Regions from separate parts of the Aquisalimonas sp. APHAB1-3 genome, predicted to be linked through region 2. Evidence: riboswitches for the same ligand, from Rfam matches in the RefSeq annotation. Region 2 holds a riboswitch; each other region holds the start of a gene.

Region 1 (7,101 bases), on a different contig from region 2:
AAAACCGGCGCCCGGCGGGGAGGGAGTGATGCAGGTCAGGCCGAAATTCTCCGTCGGCGACGTGGTCCACCACCGGAGGTTCGACTACCGTGGCGTGATCGTTGACGTGGATCCCGTTTTCGAGGGAACGGACGACTGGTACGAGGCCATGGCGCGCAGCCGGCCGCCGAAAGACCAGCCGTGGTACCACGTACTGGTGGACGGTGCGTTGCACAGTACCTATGTCGCCGAAAGGCACCTGCAGCCGGACCGGCTCGGGGGGCAGATCGACCATCCGGCGCTGGGGCAGTACTTCAACCGATTCATCGGTGGCCGGTATTACCGCGCTGGCTCGAGTCACTGAGCGGCCGTCCGAAGACGGCCGCTGCCACAGTTTCTCAGTCCGTATCCGCCGGGCGGAAGGCAAGCACCGGGCAATGGACGTCGTGCACCACGTCCCGGGCCACGCTGCCGAACGCCAGTTTGCCCATTCCCGTGCGGCCGTGTGTGGTCATGCAGACCATGGTGCCGGGCATGGCCGCCACGTATTCGCTGATCGCCCTGGCGGGCTTGGTGCCGTGCAACACGTCCCAATTCGCCTGCAGCCCGTATTCCTTGTGTATCTGACGCGCGATGCGCTGGACGTAGCCCGATTCAACGGTGTCGGCGGATAGTGCAGATGCCTGCACCTCCGGCTCCTGGGCCTGCACCAGAAATAGCTCCGCGCCAGTATCCCTTGCCAGTTGCGCGGCCGACGGGATGATTGCTTCCGACAGAGGCGAGCCGTCCAGGCAAACCACCAGCGTCCTGATCGGGCCATCCCAGTCGGCACTCAGGCGGGGACCGGTTAGTACCACGGGTCGCTCGGCGCGGTTGAGCATTTCGGTGGCGACACTGCCCAGAAGCATGTCCCCGACGGCGCTGCGGGCGTGGGTGGCCATGCAGATCATGGCGTCGGGTGCCTCCGCAATGACCCCCCACAGGGCGCTGTCCTCGGCACCCACGGGAACCGTGTTCAGATCAGCCTTGATGACGGAGATCCGGCTTGGTTCGATGCCGTGGTCCTGCGCTTCCCGGGCAAGCTCGCGACGTCGGTCCTCGCTGGACGACTCGGTGGGAATCACGGTCAGCAGGTGAACACCGCGGCCGGTCTGTGCCGCCAGTGCTCTTGCGGGGGCGATGGCGCGGAGGGAGCGCGGCGTCCTCTCCACGGGGACAATGATGTCAGCGGCTGTCATGTCGGGTCCTCCTGGGTGCGATGATGCGGCCGGTGAAAATCCGGGCGACTGTTCATACTGTGCGCCGCGCGCGAGGCGTTGGTCTTGATCCGGATCAACTGACTGGCAGCGGGGAGGGTGTTCAATGGAGGGCGTCACTCCGTTGCCCCGTGCCGGGAGGAAGCATGCCCAGAAGTACCGTACCGACTCAGGACATCAATCCGCCCGATGCGCCTCCCCCGATCGATCGTCTGGTGCGAGCGGCCATCGGCCGCGCCACCATGGGGCTTTCGCCGGCCGCTTTGCAGCTGGCCTACCTGGACTGGGCACTGCACCTGGCCAGTGCACCGGGCAAGCAGTCGCAGCTGGTGGACAAGGTCCTGCGCAAGGCGTCGCGGCTGGCGCTCTACGCCAGCCAAAGCCAGCGTGGCGGCGCGGTGCCCTGCATCGACCCCCTTCCAAATGATCACCGTTTCGACGCGCCCGAATGGCAGCAGTGGCCGTTCAATATCATCCATCAGTCGTTTCTGCTCACCCAGCAGTGGTGGCACAACGCCACCACCGGGGTGCGCGGTGTCACGCCCCACCACGAGGAGGTGGTCAATTTCGTTGGCCGGCAGATCCTGGACGTGTTCTCGCCAAGCAATTACCTGTTCTCCAACCCGGAGCTGCTGCGGCAGACGATGGAGGAGGGCGGTGCGAATCTGCTGCGAGGGGCCGAGCACCTGCGCGAGGACTTCCAGCGTGCACTGAGCGGTGCGCCACCGGCAGGAGCGGAGACGTATCAGCCGGGCGATAACGTGGCCGTGACGCCCGGGAAAGTGATTTACCGGAACCGGCTCATGGAACTGATCCAGTACGAGCCTGGGACGAAGACTGTCCATCCGGAGCCCATTCTGGTGGTGCCGGCGTGGATCATGAAGTACTACATTCTCGACCTCAGCCCTGAGAACTCGCTGATTCGCTACCTGGTGGAGGAGGGGTACACGGTCTTCGCCATCTCCTGGAAGAACCCGGATGCCGCCGACCGCGATCTCAGCTTTGACGATTACCGGCGACTTGGTTTGATGGCGGCGCTGGATGCCATCAGTGCGGTTGTGCCTGGCCAGCGCGTGCATGGCGTGGGGTATTGCCTGGGCGGCACGCTGCTGATGATTGCCGCTGCGGCCATGGCCCGCCAGCGGGATGAGCGGCTGGCCACGCTCACCCTGTTCGCCGCCCAGGCGGACTTCCGGGAGCCGGGGGAGCTGGGGCTTTTCATCGACGACAGCCAGGTCACTTTCCTGGATGACATCATGTGGGAAACCGGTCATCTGGACGGCAAACAGATGACCGGTGCATTCCAGCTGCTGCGCTCACAGGACCTGGTGTGGTCTGCGTCCATAAATCAGTATCTGCGCGGCGAGCGCATGCCCATGAATGACCTCATGGCCTGGAATGCGGATGCCACCCGCATGCCTTATGGGATGCACAGCGAGTACTTGCAACGGTTGTATCTGGATAACGAGTTCGCCGACGGCCTGTTCGAGGTGGACGGGGAAGTCGTCCACCTGGCCGACGTGGGCGCACCGTTCTTCGTGGTGGGCACTGAGCGGGACCACGTGGCACCGTGGACGTCCGTCTACAAGATCAATCGGTTGGCCCGGAGCCCGGTGACGTTCCTGCTGACCAACGGCGGGCATAACGCCGGGATCGTGAGCCCGCCGCAGCACCCGCGACGCCGGTACCGGGTCAACACCCATCAGCCGGACGAGCTGCTCATGCACGCCGACGCATTCGTGCAGCAGGTGCCGGTGCAGGACGGGTCCTGGTGGCCCGAGTGGCGGGAGTGGCTGCGGGCGCGTTCCGGCAACCGGCGCAAACCGCCGGAGCTCGGGGCGCCCGGTCAGGGCATCGTCCCCATGGAAGACGCGCCTGGGCAGTACGTGTTTCTGAAATAGGCTGCGCTCGAATCCGTGTTCGAACCCGGGAGCGTGGAAGCGCGCCCGGGGTGTACCATACGCCGGCGTATTCAGCCCATGTACACGAGCAAGGAGTATGGTGATGCTGCAGGCGATCTACGAACACCGCGGTCCGGTGCCCCAGGACGTCATCGACGCGGTGGAACGGGAGACCCCCACCCCCGGTGCCGGCGAAGTGCTCATGGAGGTGGTCGCGGCGCCGATCAATCCGTCCGACGTGCTCACGCTCACCGGCGAGTACGGCATGCTGCCACCTCTGCCGGCGGTGGGCGGCAACGAGGGCGTCGGGCGGGTGGTCCAGTGCGGAGAGGGCGTGGACGGCTTCAGCAGGGGGCAGACCGTGCTGCTGCCGGTCGGCTGTGGTTCTTGGGCAACCCACGTGCTGGCACCGGCCCGCAAGCTGGTACCGCTGCCCGACGACGCCGACCCGGAACAGCTGGCGATGATGACCGTCAATCCACCCACCGCGTCACTGCTCATGAGTGAGTTCGTGGATTTGCAGCCGGGAGAGTGGCTGATCCAGAACGCCGCCAACTCCGGTGTCGGTGGCTACCTGATTACCCTGGCGAAGCTCCGTGGCCTGAAGACGGTCAACGTGGTGCGGCGCGCATCGGCGGTGACACCATTGCAGGAGCAGGGTGCCGAGATCGTCCTGGTGGATGGGCCGGACCTGGCCGAGCGTGTTGCCGAGGCCAGCGGCCATGCCCCGGTGCGATTGGGGATCGACGCCGTGGGTGGATCGGCCACGGACCATCTGGCATCGGCCCTCAGCGACGATGCAACCCTGGTCAATTACGGCATGATGAGCGGCGATCCCTGCATGGTGGCGCCGCGGCACCTGGTATTCCGCAACCTGAGCGTGAAGGGCTTCTGGCTTGCCCGCTGGTTCCAGCACGCCACACGCGAACAGCAGCAGGGGCTCTACGGGGAATTGGCCGGCATGATTGCCTCCGGGCAGCTTTCGGCCCGCGTCCACGCCCGCTTCGACGTCGCCGACATCAAGGCGGCCGTGGCCGAGGCCGCCTCCGGTGAGCGGACTGGCAAGGTGCTGGTCACGCCCGCGGTCTGATCCGTCCGGGGCGGGGCGGATTGCGCCGCGCCCCGTTGACTGACCGTTCACGCCACGCGCTGGCGCCCTGGCAGTCGCAGCACCTCCCCCAGCAGCCAGGACGGCGTGGTTGAATCCCCGAGTTCCAGCGTGCCGTCGCGCTCCAGCAGTGCCCCGGCGCGATAGCTGTTCAGCATGTGGTGCACCCAGCGCGGGGCGCCGCCACGGGATTCCATGCGCTGCAGCAGTTCGATCAGTGCTTCCGCACCGTCCGCGTCCAGGTGGTCCGGTGCGTTGTGCGCCGCAGGTCCGCCGATGCGGTCCACGGCCGGGCCGATGAATCCGCGCCACTCCAGCGGCTCGACACGGGCGCCCAGCCCGTGAAGAACCCGGCGCAGCAGTGGATCGAGACGGGTCCGCAGAACCAGTGCGTGGTGTCCGTCGAACGCAGGGGTGGCTGTTGCGTAATGGGGTGTAATCGTCTGCATGTCGGGCTCCTCCGAACATCCCTGATTGTGTGATGCCGACGCGCCGGGTGGCCGGGCGGGCATCGCGGCTGGAGAAGCCTTCGCGGGTATCCGGAGGTGGTGTGCACCGTTGCCGGAGAACCTTGGCGCGAGGCTCCCGTAAACGTCTTCCGCGGTATTCGGGCTCGGCGAATGCATCCGCCATACCGTTGCGCGACAGCCCCGGACTCTCACCGGTGTTCCCCGCTGAACCATCACGATGTGGTGGTTCTTTTGAAGACGGGCCCAAGATATAGGTTGGTGTGGATCCGTGCAATAGCGGCCGGAACACATTCATGCACTGCGTGCATGGTGGGCGATGAGACGATTTCATGGGTTTGATGATTGACCCCTCCGATGGGCCATCTCTACGGTCGAAAGCAGGTCAACCCGCAGGGCCGGCCTGCAAGAGCCATAACAGGGGGGGCAACCCCGGGGAGGAGAAACATGAGCAGTACAGTAGCCATGGGAAAGTGGAGCGTGAGCGTGATGATCGGCCTTGGCCTGGCGTTGCCGCATGCCGGGGCGACAGCCGACGACGAGACCATCACCTGGCGTGTTCAGTCGCACTGGCCCAGTGCCAGTACCTCCTACGAAGCCAGTCTCGAGAAACTGCGGGATCAGCTCTACGAGCGCACCGACGGCCGGCTGGAACTGGAACTCTACGAAGCCGGGCAGCTGTTCGGCACCGACGAGATCTGGGCGGCCGTCGAGCGTGGCATCGTCGAGATGGGGACCACGTCGCCGTTTTTCCTCCAGGACCGCCTGTCCCTGGCCAGCGTTGCCGCTGGGCTGCCGTTCTCATTCCAGGAGGTTTGGGAAGCGGTGTACTTCTATCGCCACCTGGGATTCGAGGAGATGATCCGCGAGGAGGCGTCCGAGTACGGTGTTTTCTACCACCCGGACAAGATGCTCACCCAGGAGATCGTGCTCAGCGAGCCCATCGAGTCCATGGAGGATTTCGAGGGTGCGCGCATCGCCACGTCGGGGCTCAGTGAGACCGTGCTCTCGGAGGCAGGAGCCGCGGCCCAGTACGTGCCCGGCGAAGAGCTTTATCAGGCCCTCTCCACCGGTGTAGTGGATGGCGGACACTGGGGAGCGTACCAGGGTGCCGACAGCATGAGCCTCTACGAGGTCGCGCCCTATCACGTGGAGCCGCCGCTCAGCATCAGCGACGACACGTTCATATTTAACGAGGAGGCCGTAGAGGCGCTCCCCGAAGACATCCATGCCATTCTCATGGATACTCTGGAGGAGCACTACTGGGAGCGCACCAACGAGTACATCTATCACGAGGAGATGACCAAGCAGCGCGTGCTTGCCGAGGACGGGGTGGAGCTGAACCCCTTGCCGGATGATGTCCACGAGCGTCTGGTAGAGACCTCCGAGGCCCACTGGGACAATGTCGCCGCCGAGAGTGACGAGGCGGCGGAAGCCGTGGCCATGCTGCGCGAGTTCCTTCAGGATCTTGGCCACCTCGACGAGGATTGAGGCGGTCCGCTCCCTGAAGCAGGCCGGAACCTGCCACTCCGGGGGTGTCGTCCCCGGATGGCAGGTAGTCGCAGCCTTCAGGCGGGTTCCGGCTCTGTGAGGCCCCAGGCCGGGAACGGGTCCTCCATGCGCCGCCAGGCCTGCGGGCCGCCCGCCAGCTCCGAATCCGTGAGCAGGCAGGCGTCGAGCCGGGCCGTCAGCGCGTCGCGATCCATGTCGATGCCGATCAGCACCAGCTCCTGCTGGCGGTCCCCATGGGGTTCCTGCCAGCGTTCGCGGATGAATGCGGTGGCTTCCGGATCGTCGGGCCAGGCGCCTTCCGGCGCTGCCGCCCACCAAACCCCGGCTGCACCGTGCTCGGCGGCCGGGCCGGCCTGGGACCAGTTGCCCACCAGATCGTGCCGCGAGGCCAGCCAGAAGTGGCCCTTCGAGCGGATCACTCCGGGCCATTCGGAATGGATCAGATCCCAGAAGCGACGCGGATGAAACGGGCGCCGTGCGCGGTAGACGAAGCTGCTGATGCCGTATTCCTCGGTCTCCGGCGTGTGCTCGCCGCGCAGCTCCATTAGCCAGCCGGGGGCGCGCGCCGCCTGCTCGAAGTCGAACAGGCCCGTGTCGAGAACGGCGTCCAGGGCAACCTGGCCGTACTGGCAGTCCACGATGCGGGCGCGCGGATTGAGACTCCGGAGAATGCCGGTGAGGCGCTCACGTTCGCTGCGGGTGACCCGGTCGGTCTTGTTCACGACCAGCACATCACAGAACTCCACCTGGTCGACCAGCAGGTCCACCACCGTGCGTTCATCGTCATCGCCCGCCTGTTCGCCGCGGTCGCCCAGCTGATCCTGGGACGCGTAGTCCCGCAGGAAATTGGCGGCATCGATCACCGTGACCATGGTGTC
Region 2 (7,101 bases):
GCCCCACGAACTGGCCGGCGGCGAACACCAGGGTCGAGAAGCTGAAGGCGATGGGGATGTACCGGGGCGCCACCTGATCGGTACTGCTTGCCTGGATCAGGGCGAACGAGCCGTTCACGGCGCAGCCCATGATCAGGTAATGGAGAAAGAACATGAGCAGGGTCTGGTCGATGAGCGGCAGCATGGTGGCGATGGTCACCAGGACCATGGCCGTCAGCAGCGCGTTGCCGCGGCCCCAGTGGTCCGAGAGCATGCCCCAGGCGGGCCCTGCGGCCACCGACAGCAGCCCCATCATCGCGAGCAGCTGGCCGGCGGTCCGTTCCGGGTGGCCCGATTCCACCACGAAGCTGACCATGAAGACCGCCTGCACGATGTAGGTCAGTCCGATCAGCCCGTAGACGCTGCCGACGATGAGCATGCGCGGGTGGCGGTAGATCAGCCACTTCTCCGCGGAGGGCGGCCGTTCCCCGGCCGCGATGCGTGACCCCGGTGGATCCCGCACCACGATGATGACCAGGGTGGCCACGGCGGCGGCCGCCGCCGCGAACAGCCCCCAGCTCACCCGCCAGGCGGCGTCGCCGAAGAGTGTCTGCAGCCAGGGCACCAGAAAGCCGATCAGCAGTGTCCCAACGCCGATGCCCGCCGACATGCAGCCGATGACGAAGCCGCGCTTCGCCGGATACCATGCGGCCAGCAGTGAGACCATGGGGGCGAAACTGAAGGCGGTGCCAAAGCCGAGCAGCGCCTTGAGTGCGAGCAATGCCGGGTAGGCCGTGGCAACGCTGAGCCCCGCAAAACCGATCCCCACCGTGATCAGGCCGAACACCACGGCCCGGCGCGGCCCCCAGCGAGCGGCGGCGGCGCCGCCAGCGAGCACGAACAGCAGGTAACCCAGCGCGGTGACCGTGCCGAGCGTGCCTGCCTGCTGGTAGGTGAGCCCCAGGTCGGCACGCATGGGCGGCAGCAGCACGCCAAAGGCCAGGCGGGCGAAGACGATCACGACCAGTCCCGTGAACGCGCCGCACAGTACGGTAAGCACGGCGTTGGGGCGGGTAGTGGTGTCCACGGCAGGCGGCCTCTTCGTTGTTATTGGTGAGCCGACCATATCAGGAAATCTGAACGCGCGGACACGGGAGCGGTCAGTGGGCTATTGATGGCAGGTCCTGATGTGCCTTATCCGGAAGGAGCGTGAAATGAGAGCAGGTCGACCGAGGCCCGGCCTGGGCCCATTGGTGGTGGCAGCAGCGGGGTTATCGCTCGCCGTGGCGGTAATGGCCGCGGACGATGTCCGCTTCGAGACCGCGGACGGAGAGCCCCTTCCGGACGCTGAGCAGGAGGTTGCCGAATCCGTGCTGGATGCCGAGGTGCTGCAGCCCGGCGTCTATCGGCTGGATGTGGATGTGGACGGCCGCCAGGCGCGCATCATCGAAGCGCGCCCCGAGGCCGACGCCTCGGAGTCGGGGCACAGGACCGAGGGCCGGTGAACTAGTCCGCGTATTGCATCCGCCGTGTCATGCCGCCGTCGACGACCATGTTCTCGCCGGTGATGAACCCGGCTGCGCTCGATAGCAGGAAGGTGCAGAGGTTCGCGACGTCCTCCGGGCGGCCCACGCGACCGGCGGGGTGCTGGGCGTGGTCGGCTGCCGTGAGGGTCGAGGGTTCGCGCAGGCCCGGCTTGCGGTGATCCTCAACCGCAATCCATCCCGGGCTGACGGCGTTGACGCGAACCCGTCCGGACAGGCTCACCGCCAGCGCGTGGGTGAGCGCCAGCACACCCCCCTTGCTCGCGGCATAGGCCTCGCTGTCGGGCTCAGACTGCAGCGCCCGGGTGGAGGCGATGTTGACGATGGCACCCCGGCGCGCCGCCAGGTGCGGCGTGCAGTGCTTGCTGAACAGGAAGGTGCCGGTCAGGTTGACGTCCAGCCAGCGCTGCCAGTCCTTCAGGGCCAGCGCCTCAACCGGTCCGCTCAGCGGGTCGGCGACACCGGCGTTGTTCACCAGACCGTCGAGTTGGCCATAGTGCACCAGCGTGGCATCCACGGCGCTTTCCACGGCCGCCTCGTCGGCGACGTCCGCCTGCACCGTGAACAGCCGCTGGTCGTCCCGGCACTCATCGTCCAGTGCCGCCAGCGCCTCGCCGTCCAGATCGATGACCGACACGCGCCACCCCGACGACAGCAGTTTGCGCGACACGCCAAGGCCGATGCCCTGGGCCCCTCCCGTTACCAGGGCGACGGGCTGTGGCTCGTCACTCATGTCTCCCCCTCTCCTTGGCGCCTGGCCAGCAGCATGTAGTTGACGCTCTCCGAGGGTGACAGCCACATGCGCCGCGTCAATGGATTGACCTTGACGCCGGTACGCTGAATCGTCGTGATGCCGTCCCGTTCCATGAGTGTCTCGATTTCGGCGGGGGTGGGAAACCGGGACCACTGGTGCGTGCCTTTTGGAAGCAGCCGGAAGATGTACTCCGCGCCCACGATGGCCACGACAAAGGAGATCGCATTGCGGTTGATGGTGGCCACGAAGGTGTGGCCGCCCGGCGCCACCAGACGGTTCACGGCGGCCATGAACGCCGGCAGGTCGGCCACGTGCTCTACCACCTCCATGTTCAGCACCACGTCGTAGCGGGCGCCGCGCCCGGCCAGCGCCTCGGCCGTGGCAGTCTCGTACGTGATGTCCAGACCCTGTTCGCGGGCGTGCAGGCGGGCGACCCGGATGTTGCTGTCGGACACGTCCACCCCGTGAACCGTGGCCCCGAGCCTGGCCATGGCCTCGCTGAGCAGCCCGCCGCCGCAGCCGATGTCGAGCATGCGCAGACCGGCGAGTGGTGCCGGCTCGGCCGGGTCACGATCATACTGCTCCGCCAGCCGGTCACGGATGTAGCCGGTTCGCAGCGTGTTCAGCACATGGAGGGGCCACAGCTTGCCATCGGACTGCCACCACATCGCCGCCAGCGCGCGATAGCGCGCCAGTTCGTCCGGATCCACCGTCCGGTCCTGTGCGTCGTTCCCGGTCATGTCATCCTACCCGTAGGCTCATTGATGATGGTTAGGTGTTGCATAGAGTCTGTATCAATTCAGTTCATTTGTCTCCGGTTGACCACCCCAAGGGGGTCCCATAAGGTACAGCCAGCTTCAGGTGCCCCGCGTGCAATTGGGGATAATCGGGAAGCCGGTGCGCACGCGTCGCGTGCAAGGCCGGCGCTGCCCCCGCAACGGTAAGTGGTGACGACCGGATCACAGGCCACTGACGACGCCCGCACGGGTGCGTCGGGAAGGCGATCCGCCGGGGAAGGACCCTACACCACCAGCCCGGAGACCGGCCTGAATTCCCTGGTGCCGCGGGGTGCGGCGGAACCGGGTGGTGAACACCTGTCCCGCTGATCGGTACCCACCCAGCCTCTGCACCCGTCGCGCGATCATCTGACGAGGGACCGCGAGACGTGACCGACACGCAGCAGCCACAATCAGCCACCGGCGCGCCCTCCATGCGCCCGGAAAGCCGTGACGGCGGCGGTCCCTTGCGCACCGGTCTCACCACCGGGGTGTGCGCGACGGCCGCGGCGACCGCGGCCGCCCGTCTGGCGCTGGGGGATCACGTGGGCGAGCGCCAGACAGTCGTCCTGCCCAAGGGCAAGCGCGTCGAGCTGGTCCTGAATGATCTCCGGCGCACCGGGGATGGCGCGGAGGCGGGGGTCATCAAGGACGGGGGGGATGATCCCGATGCCACCCACGGAGCCCGGGTGTGGGCGCATGCCGAGCCGCGCAGGGAGGCGGGGCTCACGTTCCATGCCGGCGCTGGCGTGGGGGTTGTCACCCGCTCCGGTCTGCCCGTCGCGGTGGGCGAGCCGGCCATCAACCCGGTGCCCCGGCGCATGATGACCGATCATCTCCTCGAGTGTGCCGCCGCCCTCGATTACCGGGGCGGATTCTCGGTCTTCGTGGGTGTCGACAATGGCGAGCGCATCGCCGAGCGCACCATGAACGGACGTCTCGGCATTCAGGGCGGGCTGTCGATCCTGGGCACCACCGGAATCGTGCGACCGTTCTCGTGCGCTGCCTATATCGCCTCCATTCACCAGTCCATCGACGTGGCCCGCGCCAACGGCATCACCCACATCGCCTGCTGTACCGGTGGCTCCAGCGAGGCCATGGCTCGTGCCCGCTACCGCCTTGGTGACATGGCGCTGATCGAGATGGGCGACCTGATCGGTGGCGTGCTCAAGTACATCAAACGCCATCCGGTGCCACGGGTCACCCTGGCCGGCGGCTTCGGCAAGCTCAGCAAGTTCGCCGCCGGCCACGCCGATACCCACAGCCGCAAGTGCGCCATCGACCTTGACCGCCTCGCCGGCGAAGCGGCCGCTCTGGGCGCCGATACCCACCTGCGCATGCGCATGACCGCCTGCAATACCAGCATCGAGGCCCTGTCCCTGTGCCAGAGCGCAGGGATTCCCCTGGCGGACCGCATCTGTGCCCGCGCCTATGATCAGGCCCGGCGCACGCTGCCCGATGCCGTCATGCTGGACGTCTGCGCGGTGGATCGGGGCGGTCGTCTGGTGGGTACGGCGACCACGGGGGTGGCGGCATGAGCGCGCCGGCAATCGCGCTGGAAGGCCTGACCAAACACTACGCCAGCGGTCGCACCGGTCTCGCGGGCGTGGATCTCACGGTGGATGCTGGCTGTTTCTTTGGCCTGCTCGGCCCCAACGGGGCCGGCAAGACCACGCTGATCGGCCTGCTGACCTCGCTGGTGCGGCTGGAACAGGGCACGGTGCGCGTGTTCGGCCACGATCTGGCACGGGAGCCGGTTGCCGCGCGGCGGCTCATCGGCCTGGTCCCCCAGGAGGTGAACTTCAACAGCTTTGAACCGGTGGCCGAGATCGTCGCCACCCAGGCGGCCTACTACGGGTTGTCGCCGCGCCGCGCACGGCAGCGCACCGATGCCGTCCTGTCCCTGATGGGGCTGGCCGATCGCGCACGGCAGACCGCCTGGGGGCTGTCCGGCGGCCTCAAGCGGCGGCTCATGATCGCCCGTGCCCTGGCGCACGAGCCGCGGCTGCTGGTGCTGGACGAGCCCACCGCCGGTGTGGATGTTGCGGCTCGCCACGACCTCTGGGCCGTGCTGCAGCGGCTGAACGCCGCCGGCACCACGGTGCTGCTGACCACACACTACCTGGAGGAGGCGGAGCAGCTTTGCGACGATCTCGCCTTCATCGACGACGGTCGCCTCATCGCCCGCGGCGGCCCCGGAGCCCTGTTGCAGGGGATGGACCACGACACCCTGGTACTGGATCTGGCCGTCGATTGCCCGGAACCGCTCCGTCTCGATGGCGTCACGGTCCGCGCCGTGGATGCGCGCACCCTGGAGGTGGACGTGCCCAGAGGCCGGCATCTCAACACCCTGTTCGCGTCGCTCACCGAAGCGGGGGTGCAGGTGACCAGTCTGCGTAACAAGAGCAATCGGCTGGAGCAGCTGTTCCTGGAGCGCCTGCGCGGACGGCAGGAGGCACCGGCATGACAGCGGCGCTCTACTGGAATGCCTATCGCGGCATGGTCGTGAAGCAGCTTCGCCGCGTTGTGCGCACCTGGATCCAGACACTGTTGCCTTCGGTGGTGAACGCGGCCCTGTTTCTCGTGGTGCTTGGCCAGCTCGTGGGGCGGGAGATCGGCACCTTCGGCGGCGTGGGCTACACGGAGTTCCTGATGCCCGGTCTGGTGATGCTGGCAGTGGTCACCAACGCCTACAGCAACGTGACCCTGGCGGTTTTCGGCGCCAAGCTTCAGCGTCACATTGAGGAGGTCCTGGTGGCGCCCATGCCACCGTGGCTGATCGTTGCCGGTTTCGTCACCGGCGGCGTACTGCGCGGACTGCTGGTGGGGCTGCTGGTGGCCGCGCTGGCGCTGCCACTGACCGGGCTGCAGTTCCACCACCCGGCGGCCATTGCCGGCATGGCGGTGCTCGCCGCGCTGCTGTTCTCCTTCGCCGGGCTCATCAACGGCATCTATGCACGCACCTTTGACCACACCTCAGTGGTCACCACCTTCGTGCTGACACCGCTGATCTACCTGGGCGGGCTGTTCTATCCCGTCAGCCGCCTGGACGAGCCGTGGCAGAGCCTGTCACTGGCCAACCCCATGTACTACCTGATCGAGGGCTTCCGCCACGGCCTGCTCGGCACCAGTGCGGTGCCCTGGTGGGCCACGTTTGCCATGCTCGGTGTGGCCACCGCCATCGTTGGCACCGTGGCCCTGACGCTGGTGGCCCGGGGCACACGGGTGAAACCATGAGTGGGGCGCGCGCCAACCATAACGGCGCCGTGCGCGGTGTATGCCCGGGGGTGGCCGCGCCCATGGCCAGTGGCGACGGGCTGCTGCTGCGCCTGCGCCATCCCATCGGTGGCTGGACGCCAGCGCAGGTGGGCGCCGTGGCGCAGGTGGCCGAGGAACACGGCAATCGCGCACTGGAACTCACCGTCCGTGGCAACCTGCAGCTGCGTGGGGTGCGCCCCGCAACCCTGATGGGCGCCCAAACCGCCCTCGTGGCGGCCGGCGTCGCCGACAGTGACCCCGACCGTGAGGCGGTACGCAACGTGCTGTCCGCCCCCGCGACCGACCTGGACCCGGATGCCGTCGCGGATATCACGCCGGTGGCGCGGGCCGTGGCCGATGCCATTGCCGCCGACACCGCACTTCACCGCCTGCCGGCCAAGACCGGCGTGGTCGTGGATGGGGGTGGCGCGGCGGGGATCGCCGGTGTCCATGCCGACCTGCGCCTGGACGCCGTGACCTGTGATCACGGTGGCGTGCGCTATCTGCTGAGCATTGGCGGCCGAGCGGCGGACGCGGTGCCGCTGGGACGGGTTGCTCCGGAGCAGGCCGCCGTTGCGGCCCGGCGCGTGCTGGCGCGACTGCTGGACGACAACCCGCCGCGGCGGATGGCTGCGGCCCTGGCCGAGCGCGGCGCCGCGCCGTTCCAGGATGCGCTGGCTGAGCTGGCCGAGCCCGCCGGCACGGTGCCCGTGCCCGCGGTGGGGCCTCCGGCACCGGGAGTTGCGCCGCACGGGGTCTGGGTACACGCAGCGTTCCCGTTCGGTGCGCT
Region 3 (7,101 bases), on a different contig from region 2:
GATGCGTGGATAGACGCCGGCGACCTCATCAATGATGTCCTCGAACTTGAGGTCGGCACCCAGGCGTTTCTCCTTCTCCAGCAGCCGCTCTACGGCGTCGTTGGTGAGCACACGCTCGGTGTTGCGCAGCGGCCGCATGACCAGTCGCGTGTCCAGCTCGCTGGCGGCAACGATGGCCTGTTTGACGTTGTCGTGCACCGGCGCTTCCTTGGTGGCGATGAAGCGCGTGCCCATGTTCATGCCCTCGGCGCCCATGGCCAGCGCCGCCGTCAGCGACCGGCCATTGGCCATGCCGCCGGAGGCCACGAACGGGATCGTGAGCTCCTCGGCCGCACGCGGCAGCAGGATGAAGTTCGGCACATCGTCTTCGCCCGGATGGCCGCCGCACTCGAAGCCGTCAACGCTTGCCGCGTCGCAGCCGATGGACTCGGCCTTCAGGGCGTGCCGCACGGAGGTGCACTTGTGAATGACCTTAACGCCGGCTTCCTGCAGCGCCGGCAGCACCTGCTGCGGGTTGTTGCCCGCCGTCTCCACCACTTTGACGCCACCATCGATGATGGCCTTGATGTAGCCGGGATAATCCGGGGTGTTCACGGACGGCAGAAACGTCACGTTCACACCGAAGGGCTTGTCGGTCATCTCGCGGCAGCGGCGGATCTCCTCGGCCAGCGCCTCGGGGCTGGGCTGGGTCAGCGCCGTGATGATGCCCAGGCCGCCCGCGTTGGAGACCGCCGCGGCGAGTTCCGCGTAGCCGACGTGGTGCATGCCGCCCTGGATGATCGGGTGCTGAATGCCAAACAGTTCGGTGATCTTTGTCTTCATAAGTCCTCTAACGCGGTTTTCCGGCACGAGCCCACGGGCTGCCGGCACTGAATGGTGCGACCGGAGCGTCGCGCGCGTCGCTGCGCGCAACGGGAGATGGTAGCAGCCTAGGCGCCGGACATCGCCACGACAAATGCATGGTTTCTATTCAATCGCATTCAACTCATGCATGTTTCAGCGACGGCGGAAGGTGTCATGGCAGGCAAGACACTGGTGCCGCACGCCGTTCAGCACTTCCGTAGCACGCGGCTCCCAGGCGTCGTTCTCATCGGCCGGGGACTGGGGCATTGCCCGCTGCAGATCGCGCGTCTGTGCGGCGAAGTTGTCCACGTGCTCCTGGAACTGCTCCTGCTCCTCCCAGATACGCGCCAATGCGCCGGGTTCGTCCTCCCCGGTGGGCGTCTCCCGGTCGAACAGCGCGGGGATATCCTGAGCGTGGCGCTCCAGGCCCTCGGCCAGCCTGGCGATGGTCTCCGGATCCACGGGGGCGTCATAGCGCAGCGCCATCTCCAGGGAGCGGTAGTAGCCCGAGAGCAGCTGCATACGGTGGCGGCGGTGGCCCACGTAGGCGGCATCGGCATCCACGGCGTCCGGGTCCTCCATGGCCTCGCTGTAATCCCCCCAGGGGCCGGGCATGCGGATCTCCACTTCCTCCGGATCGCTCACGGAGTGCCCATCGGCCAGCAGCGCCGGCGTGGCGGCGAACAGAATCGATACGGCGAGCCGCGGGACCAGCGGTGTGCGTTGTGCTGTTGTCATGTCGGCTCTCCCTGTCAGAAATGCACCTGGTGCTGGACGTGGGCCTGCCAGTCCGAGGGCTGGTCGCCGCCCCGGGTGCGGATCGCGAACACCTGCGTCTTCCAGGCATGGCGATCGTGGAAGGCCGTCCAGCCGGCGGACCATTCCCGCTGACCGCCGCGCTCCGGCGCATCCGGCCGGTCGTCGTTGACGTCCCGCCGCAGCACCGAACGGCGCAACGCGATTTCCTGATCCACGACGGGCAGCGCCATCGCCAGTTCCGCCTCCCAGCCCTGGTCGTCGTAGCCGTTGCCCTCGTCCGGGCTGACGCGGCGCTGGAACGCGGCGGCCGTCCCGGTGACCGGGCCGAGGCTGGCGGCGACGTCGACGGTGCCCGTGGCCCAGTCGGCGCGCTGATCCTCGGTGTCGACGTCACTATCCAGCGTCCAGTCACGCAGGTGGTTGTCGGCGGCGGCCATGCCGCCCACCCCGAAGGACAGCGCCGCGGGCTGACGGGTATTGCCCAGGGTGGACGTGTGCGACGGCACGGCGCCCACCGGCGCAAACGCGGCCCGGGTGGTCACGAGACCGCCGTCCGTGGAGGGTCGGTCATCGCCACGCCTGTCCAGACGACCGCGACCATCGAAGACGTTAACGCTGGCCTCCCAGCGTCCGTCTGCGGCACTGCCCAGCAGCCCCACCCCGGTGTCCCGCCCTTGGGGAATCTGGAAGTTGTTGGCCGCCACACCGATCTCGGTGAAGGTGCGATTGGGCCCGCCAACGGACCGCGACAGGGCAAACGGCGCGGTGTACTGCCCCATGCGCAGCCCCCAGCTCTCACCGAGGGCATACTGCAGCCACAGGTCGCGCACGGAGGCGCTGCCGCCCACGTCCGTCTGCATGCGGAACGTGAGGCCGTAACCGGGGAGTTCGCCCCGGATATCCAGCCACGCGCGACGCAGCGAGGTCTCCGCTCGATGATCACCGTCGTCGCGCCGATCGTACTCCAGACGCGGCTGCAGCAACCCGCCGAAGCTCAGGCTGCCGGCGTCGCCATCACTGCCCAGGGGAATCTCCCCGGCGCCGGCCGCGGTCACGCCGCAGGCGAGCATGGCGGACACGACGGCACCGCTCACGGTGGCGGTCGACCGCCTGCGGCGCGGCAGTTCATTACTGGATAATCCGGTCATGGCCGGCCACCCGGCATACGCCGGTCGTGAATTCTTCTCGCGCATCATGGCCCTCACTGGCTTTGTTGGAATCGATCTTGTTGTAAGCGCAGGGAGACCCAGCCGTGGCTGGACAGGCCGTATGGCCCACAGGCAAGTGGTCGGGCAATGCAATTCCAGACGCGGCGAACGGGCCGGAACGACCTCACCCGAACCGCCCAACTCCCGTGGCGCGTTCGGTACACATCCGAGGCCGGTCTCCGGGCTTGCGGCGGCAGAACCTGCCAGCACATCCACGCCCTTCCCGGGCCCGTGAAGCCCAGTGGGTGGCGCCTGCCGGGAGCAAGCGCCGGGTGGACGGCATGAAACCGCTTACCGTTGCGGGAGCAGCGCCGGACTTGTCGCGCCTGTATGGCGACGCACCGGCTTCCCGATTATCCCCGGCCACCAGGCTGGCGGCCGAAGCACCTCAGAAGCGGTAGACGGTATCGAACCGGGGTGGGAGGGTCAAACCAACACAAATGACAAGATTTCTTTCCCAATCTATTGCGGGCGAATTCCTGACGGCCTATAGTCGGTCACGGTAGCCAAGCAAACGGACCGAATCATGGATCAGCCCCTCTACCACGTCCGCGATGAAACGCAGGATGCCGACGGCCCCACCACGATCACCCTCCGCACGCCCCGCGGCCACACTGTTGCGCTGCGGGTGTTCGAGGCGGAGACACCGCGCGCGGTGGTGATCATCGCCGGAGCCATGGGTGTGAGCCAACGCGCCTACGAGCGCTTCGCCCGCTTCCTCTGCGAGCACGGCCTGACCGCCATCACCTTCGACTACTTCGGCATCGGCGCCTCCCTGACCGGCCGCCTGCGCGACTGCAACGTCCAGGTCACGGACTGGGCCACCGAGGACTGCGAGGCTGCGGTGCAGTTCGCCCTCGCCCGCTATCCCGGCACTCCGCTGACATGGCTCGGCCACAGCGTGGGCGGTCAGATCCTGGGCATGATCCCCAGCGCCAACCGCCTGGACCAGGCCGTCACCATTGCCTGCGGCAGCGGCTACTGGCGTTGGAACGCCACGCCGACCCGCCGCCGCGTGCTGGCGCTGTGGTATGGAATCGCACCCGTGACCCTGGCCGCCCTGGGCTACTTCCCCGGCAACCGGCTCGGCATTGTCGGGGACCTGCCCGGCGGCGTGATGCGTCAGTGGCGGCGCTGGTGCCTGCACCCCGATTACGCCGTCGGCGCCGAAGGCAAGGCGATGGCCGACCAGTTCGACCGCCTGCGCGTGCCAATCACCGCGCTCACGTTCACGGACGACGAAATGATGTCGCGCAAGGGCATCCAGGCCATGCACGCGTTCTACCCCAACGCACCGGTGCGGATGGTCGCGATCCGGCCGTCGGACATTGGCGAGGACAAGGTCGGCCATCTGGGCTGGTCCCGAGAGCGCTACCGCGACTCGATCTGGGCCGGCCAACTGCTGCCGCTGCTGGACCCAACCACCGAACCGGTCCGGGCATCAGCGCCGGCCCCGTGAATCTCTGCTAATCTGAAAACGCTGTGCGAACCTCTGGATACGGTTCATGACGCGCCATCAGACCATGCAGGCCATGCGCCTCCACTCGGCGGGAGACCCGCTCCGTCAGGAGCACGTCCCGGTGCCTGAACCAGGACCAGGCCAGGTGCAGTTGCGCGTCCTTGCCTGCGGCGTCTGCCGCACGGATCTTCACGTGGTCGATGGTGAACTGCCTGATCCCCGCCTGCCCGTCATCCCGGGCCACGAGATCGTCGGCGAAGTGACCGACACAGGCGACGGGGTCACTGCCTTCAGCCCCGGCGACCAGGTCGGAGTGCCCTGGCTGGGCTGGACCTGCGGCAAGTGCGAGGCCTGTACAGCGGGGCGGGAGAACCTCTGTGGCAACGCGCGATTCACCGGCTACACCCTGGACGGCGGTTACGCCGAGTACACGGTGGCCGATGCCCGCTACTGCTTCCCTGTCTCCGGCTACGCACCCGCCGATGCCGCACCACTGTTGTGCGCCGGACTCATCGGCTACCGCTCCTGGCGTATCGCCGGCGGCGCGGAGCCACGGCGCCTTGGTATCTATGGCTTTGGCGCGGCGGCACACATCCTGGCGCAACTGGCGGTGTCGCGCGGCCAGCAGATCTATGCGTTCACCCGCCCCGGTGACGAGCAGGCGCAAGGATTCGCGCGCCGGCTGGGCGCGACCTGGGCGGGCGGCTCGGACGACGAGCCGCCGGAGCGGCTGGATGCGGCCATCCTCTTCGCGCCCATCGGCAGCCTGGTACCGCGCGCCCTGGAGCACGTCCGACCGGGTGGTCGGGTCGTGAGTGGCGGCATTCACATGTCGGACATCCCGTCGTTCCCGTACCGGCTGCTCTGGGAGGAGCGCAGCATCCACTCGGTCGCCAACCTCACCCGCCAGGACGGCACCGAGTTCCTGGCGCTGGCGCCGGAGGTCCCCATCCGCACCGAGATCACCACGTACCCGCTGGAACGCGCAAACGAGGCCCTGGCCGACCTCCGCGAGGGCCGCCTGACGGGAGCCGCCGTACTGGTTCCGCCCGCCGCGTAAACGGCGTCATGGGGTCTTTTCAGACACCTCCGGGCGCCGCAAGGCGGCTGAACTTGCGTCGATACGCCGAGGGCGTCATACCGGTCTTGCGCCGAAAAAGACGGCGGAAGGACGTTGGGTCTTCGTAACCCACCGCATGCCCGACCTCATCCACGGGCAATGTGGCGGCCTCCAGTTGCCGCTTGGCGTCCTCGATGCGCAGGGCGTGAACGTAGGCCATGGGCCGATAACCGGTCGCCGCCCGAAACCGTCGTGCGAAGGTCCGCGGTTTGAGCCCTGCGCGCTCGCTCATGCAGGTCACCGGGTTTGCGCAGTCCAGGTTGTCGGCGATCCATGCCTGGCTGTCGGCGATCACCGCATCAGCTGTTTGCGGCTGCACCACGGTCACCGCATAGGGCAGCTGTCCCTCCGCGTGCTCGGTGAACAGAAACACCTTGGCTGTCTGCAGCGCCTGTTCACGGCCCGCGAACCGTGCAATCAGGTACATGGCCAGTTCCTGCCAGGCACTGACCGCGCCGGCTGTAACGATGCGCTCGCCTTCTTCGGAAAGACAGAGCACCAGATCATCGCGGAGCCTCACGCGGGGATAATGACGGCGGATCAGCTCCCGATAGCACCAGTGGCCGGCCGCCTCGCGGCCGTCCAGTAAACCCGCTTCTGCGAGAATCAGCGAGCCGGAACACACCGACGTGAGAAGTGCACCGTCGGCATGGATGCGTCTGAGCCACTCGATCTCGGCGCCGTAGCGTCCATGGGGCGGCTCATGCACTGGCTGATACATGTCGCAGACCACGACGCAGTCAGTGGACGCCACGTCGGCCAGCGCACAGTCGGGTTCGATCATCATCCCCAGACCGCAGCGAAACGGCGTCGCGGCCACGGCAACCACGTTCACATCGAACAGTGGCCGACCAGGCTTGCCGGTGGTGATCTCCGGGTAAATGGCGCCGGCGGTGCCAAGCACGTCAACCAGGCCATACAGTACCGACGGCGACGTCTCCGGCGCCGCCAGAAGAGAGATGTGAAGCGGTGGCTGGTCAGGCGCATGCATCGAATGACCCCGCCAGTGTCTGTTTTGCCCTGCTTGTGGTGGCTTTGCCTCTTACGGCAGACCGATTCGCTTCCTAGGATCTATAGCACAGTGGCAGAACCTCTTCGGTCGGGCGGCAACGCCCAGGAGGCACGACATGAACACGGCACGGATCGACTCTCAGGACCTCATCGACGGAGCCATGGCCCCACTGTTCGAGACCCTGCAGGCGAGCTTCCGCGGCCAGCTGCTGCAGCCCGGGGATGCAGACTACGACACCGTGCGGCAGATCTGGAACGGCATGTACGACAAGCGGCCGGCCCTGATTGCGCACTGCGCCGGCACCGCGGACGTGATTGCGGCCGTCAATTTCGCCCGCGATAGCGGTATGGTCACGGCCGTGCGCGGCGGCGGCCACAACTCCGCCGGCACGGGCTCCTGCGACGGTGGTCTCATGATCGACCTGTCCGCAATGCGGGCGGTTCACGTTGACCCGCTTGCGCGACGTGCCCGGGTGCAGGGTGGCGCCACCTGGGGCGATTTCGACCGTGAGGCCCAGGTCTACGGGCTTGCGACGCCCGGCGGCCTGATTTCGGACACGGGCGTGGGCGGGCTGACACTGGCCGGTGGCATGGGCTGGCTGCGGGGAAAGCACGGGCTGTCCCTGGACAACCTGGCGTCGGTGGAGATCGTCACCGCCGACGGCGTGCCGCGCACCGCCAGCGAGCACGAGAATCCGGAG

What was found. Region 2 has a riboswitch for cobalamin ahead of ACNSTU_RS08790 (cobalt-precorrin-5B (C(1))-methyltransferase). Riboswitches for the same ligand answer to the same signal wherever they lie in the genome.
Region 1: it holds a riboswitch for cobalamin, as region 2 does, so the genes downstream of both, ACNSTU_RS16875 (hypothetical protein) here and ACNSTU_RS08790 (cobalt-precorrin-5B (C(1))-methyltransferase) in region 2, are expected to answer to the same signal.
Region 3: it holds a riboswitch for cobalamin, as region 2 does, so the genes downstream of both, ACNSTU_RS04090 (porin) here and ACNSTU_RS08790 (cobalt-precorrin-5B (C(1))-methyltransferase) in region 2, are expected to answer to the same signal.

The regions. Positions count from the first base shown of each region.
Region 1 is NZ_JBLWFT010000020.1:14,850-21,950, reverse strand. Features, by position in the region: gene hspQ (heat shock protein HspQ) at 29-343, shown strand; gene ACNSTU_RS16890 (universal stress protein) at 378-1,217, opposite strand; gene ACNSTU_RS16885 (PHA/PHB synthase family protein) at 1,382-3,136, shown strand; gene ACNSTU_RS16880 (zinc-dependent alcohol dehydrogenase family protein) at 3,240-4,226, shown strand; gene ACNSTU_RS16875 (hypothetical protein) at 4,274-4,693, opposite strand; cobalamin riboswitch at 4,827-4,956, opposite strand; gene dctP (TRAP transporter substrate-binding protein DctP) at 5,159-6,202, shown strand; gene zigA (zinc metallochaperone GTPase ZigA) at 6,280-7,101, opposite strand, start outside.
Region 2 is NZ_JBLWFT010000004.1:118,751-125,851, forward strand. Features, by position in the region: gene ACNSTU_RS08770 (MFS transporter) at 1-1,066, opposite strand, end outside; gene ACNSTU_RS08775 (hypothetical protein) at 1,194-1,484, shown strand; gene ACNSTU_RS08780 (SDR family oxidoreductase) at 1,486-2,256, opposite strand; gene ubiG (bifunctional 2-polyprenyl-6-hydroxyphenol methylase/3-demethylubiquinol 3-O-methyltransferase UbiG) at 2,253-3,017, opposite strand; cobalamin riboswitch at 3,120-3,342, shown strand; gene ACNSTU_RS08790 (cobalt-precorrin-5B (C(1))-methyltransferase) at 3,488-4,591, shown strand; gene ACNSTU_RS08795 (ABC transporter ATP-binding protein) at 4,588-5,520, shown strand; gene ACNSTU_RS08800 (ABC transporter permease) at 5,517-6,290, shown strand; gene cobG (precorrin-3B synthase) at 6,287-7,101, shown strand, end outside.
Region 3 is NZ_JBLWFT010000001.1:867,160-874,260, forward strand. Features, by position in the region: gene ACNSTU_RS04080 (NAD(P)H-dependent flavin oxidoreductase) at 1-822, opposite strand, end outside; gene ACNSTU_RS04085 (cytochrome c) at 997-1,581, opposite strand; gene ACNSTU_RS04090 (porin) at 1,596-2,750, opposite strand; cobalamin riboswitch at 2,963-3,216, opposite strand; gene ACNSTU_RS04095 (alpha/beta fold hydrolase) at 3,337-4,269, shown strand; gene ACNSTU_RS04100 (zinc-dependent alcohol dehydrogenase family protein) at 4,316-5,329, shown strand; gene ACNSTU_RS04105 (GlxA family transcriptional regulator) at 5,349-6,380, opposite strand; gene ACNSTU_RS04110 (FAD-binding oxidoreductase) at 6,517-7,101, shown strand, end outside.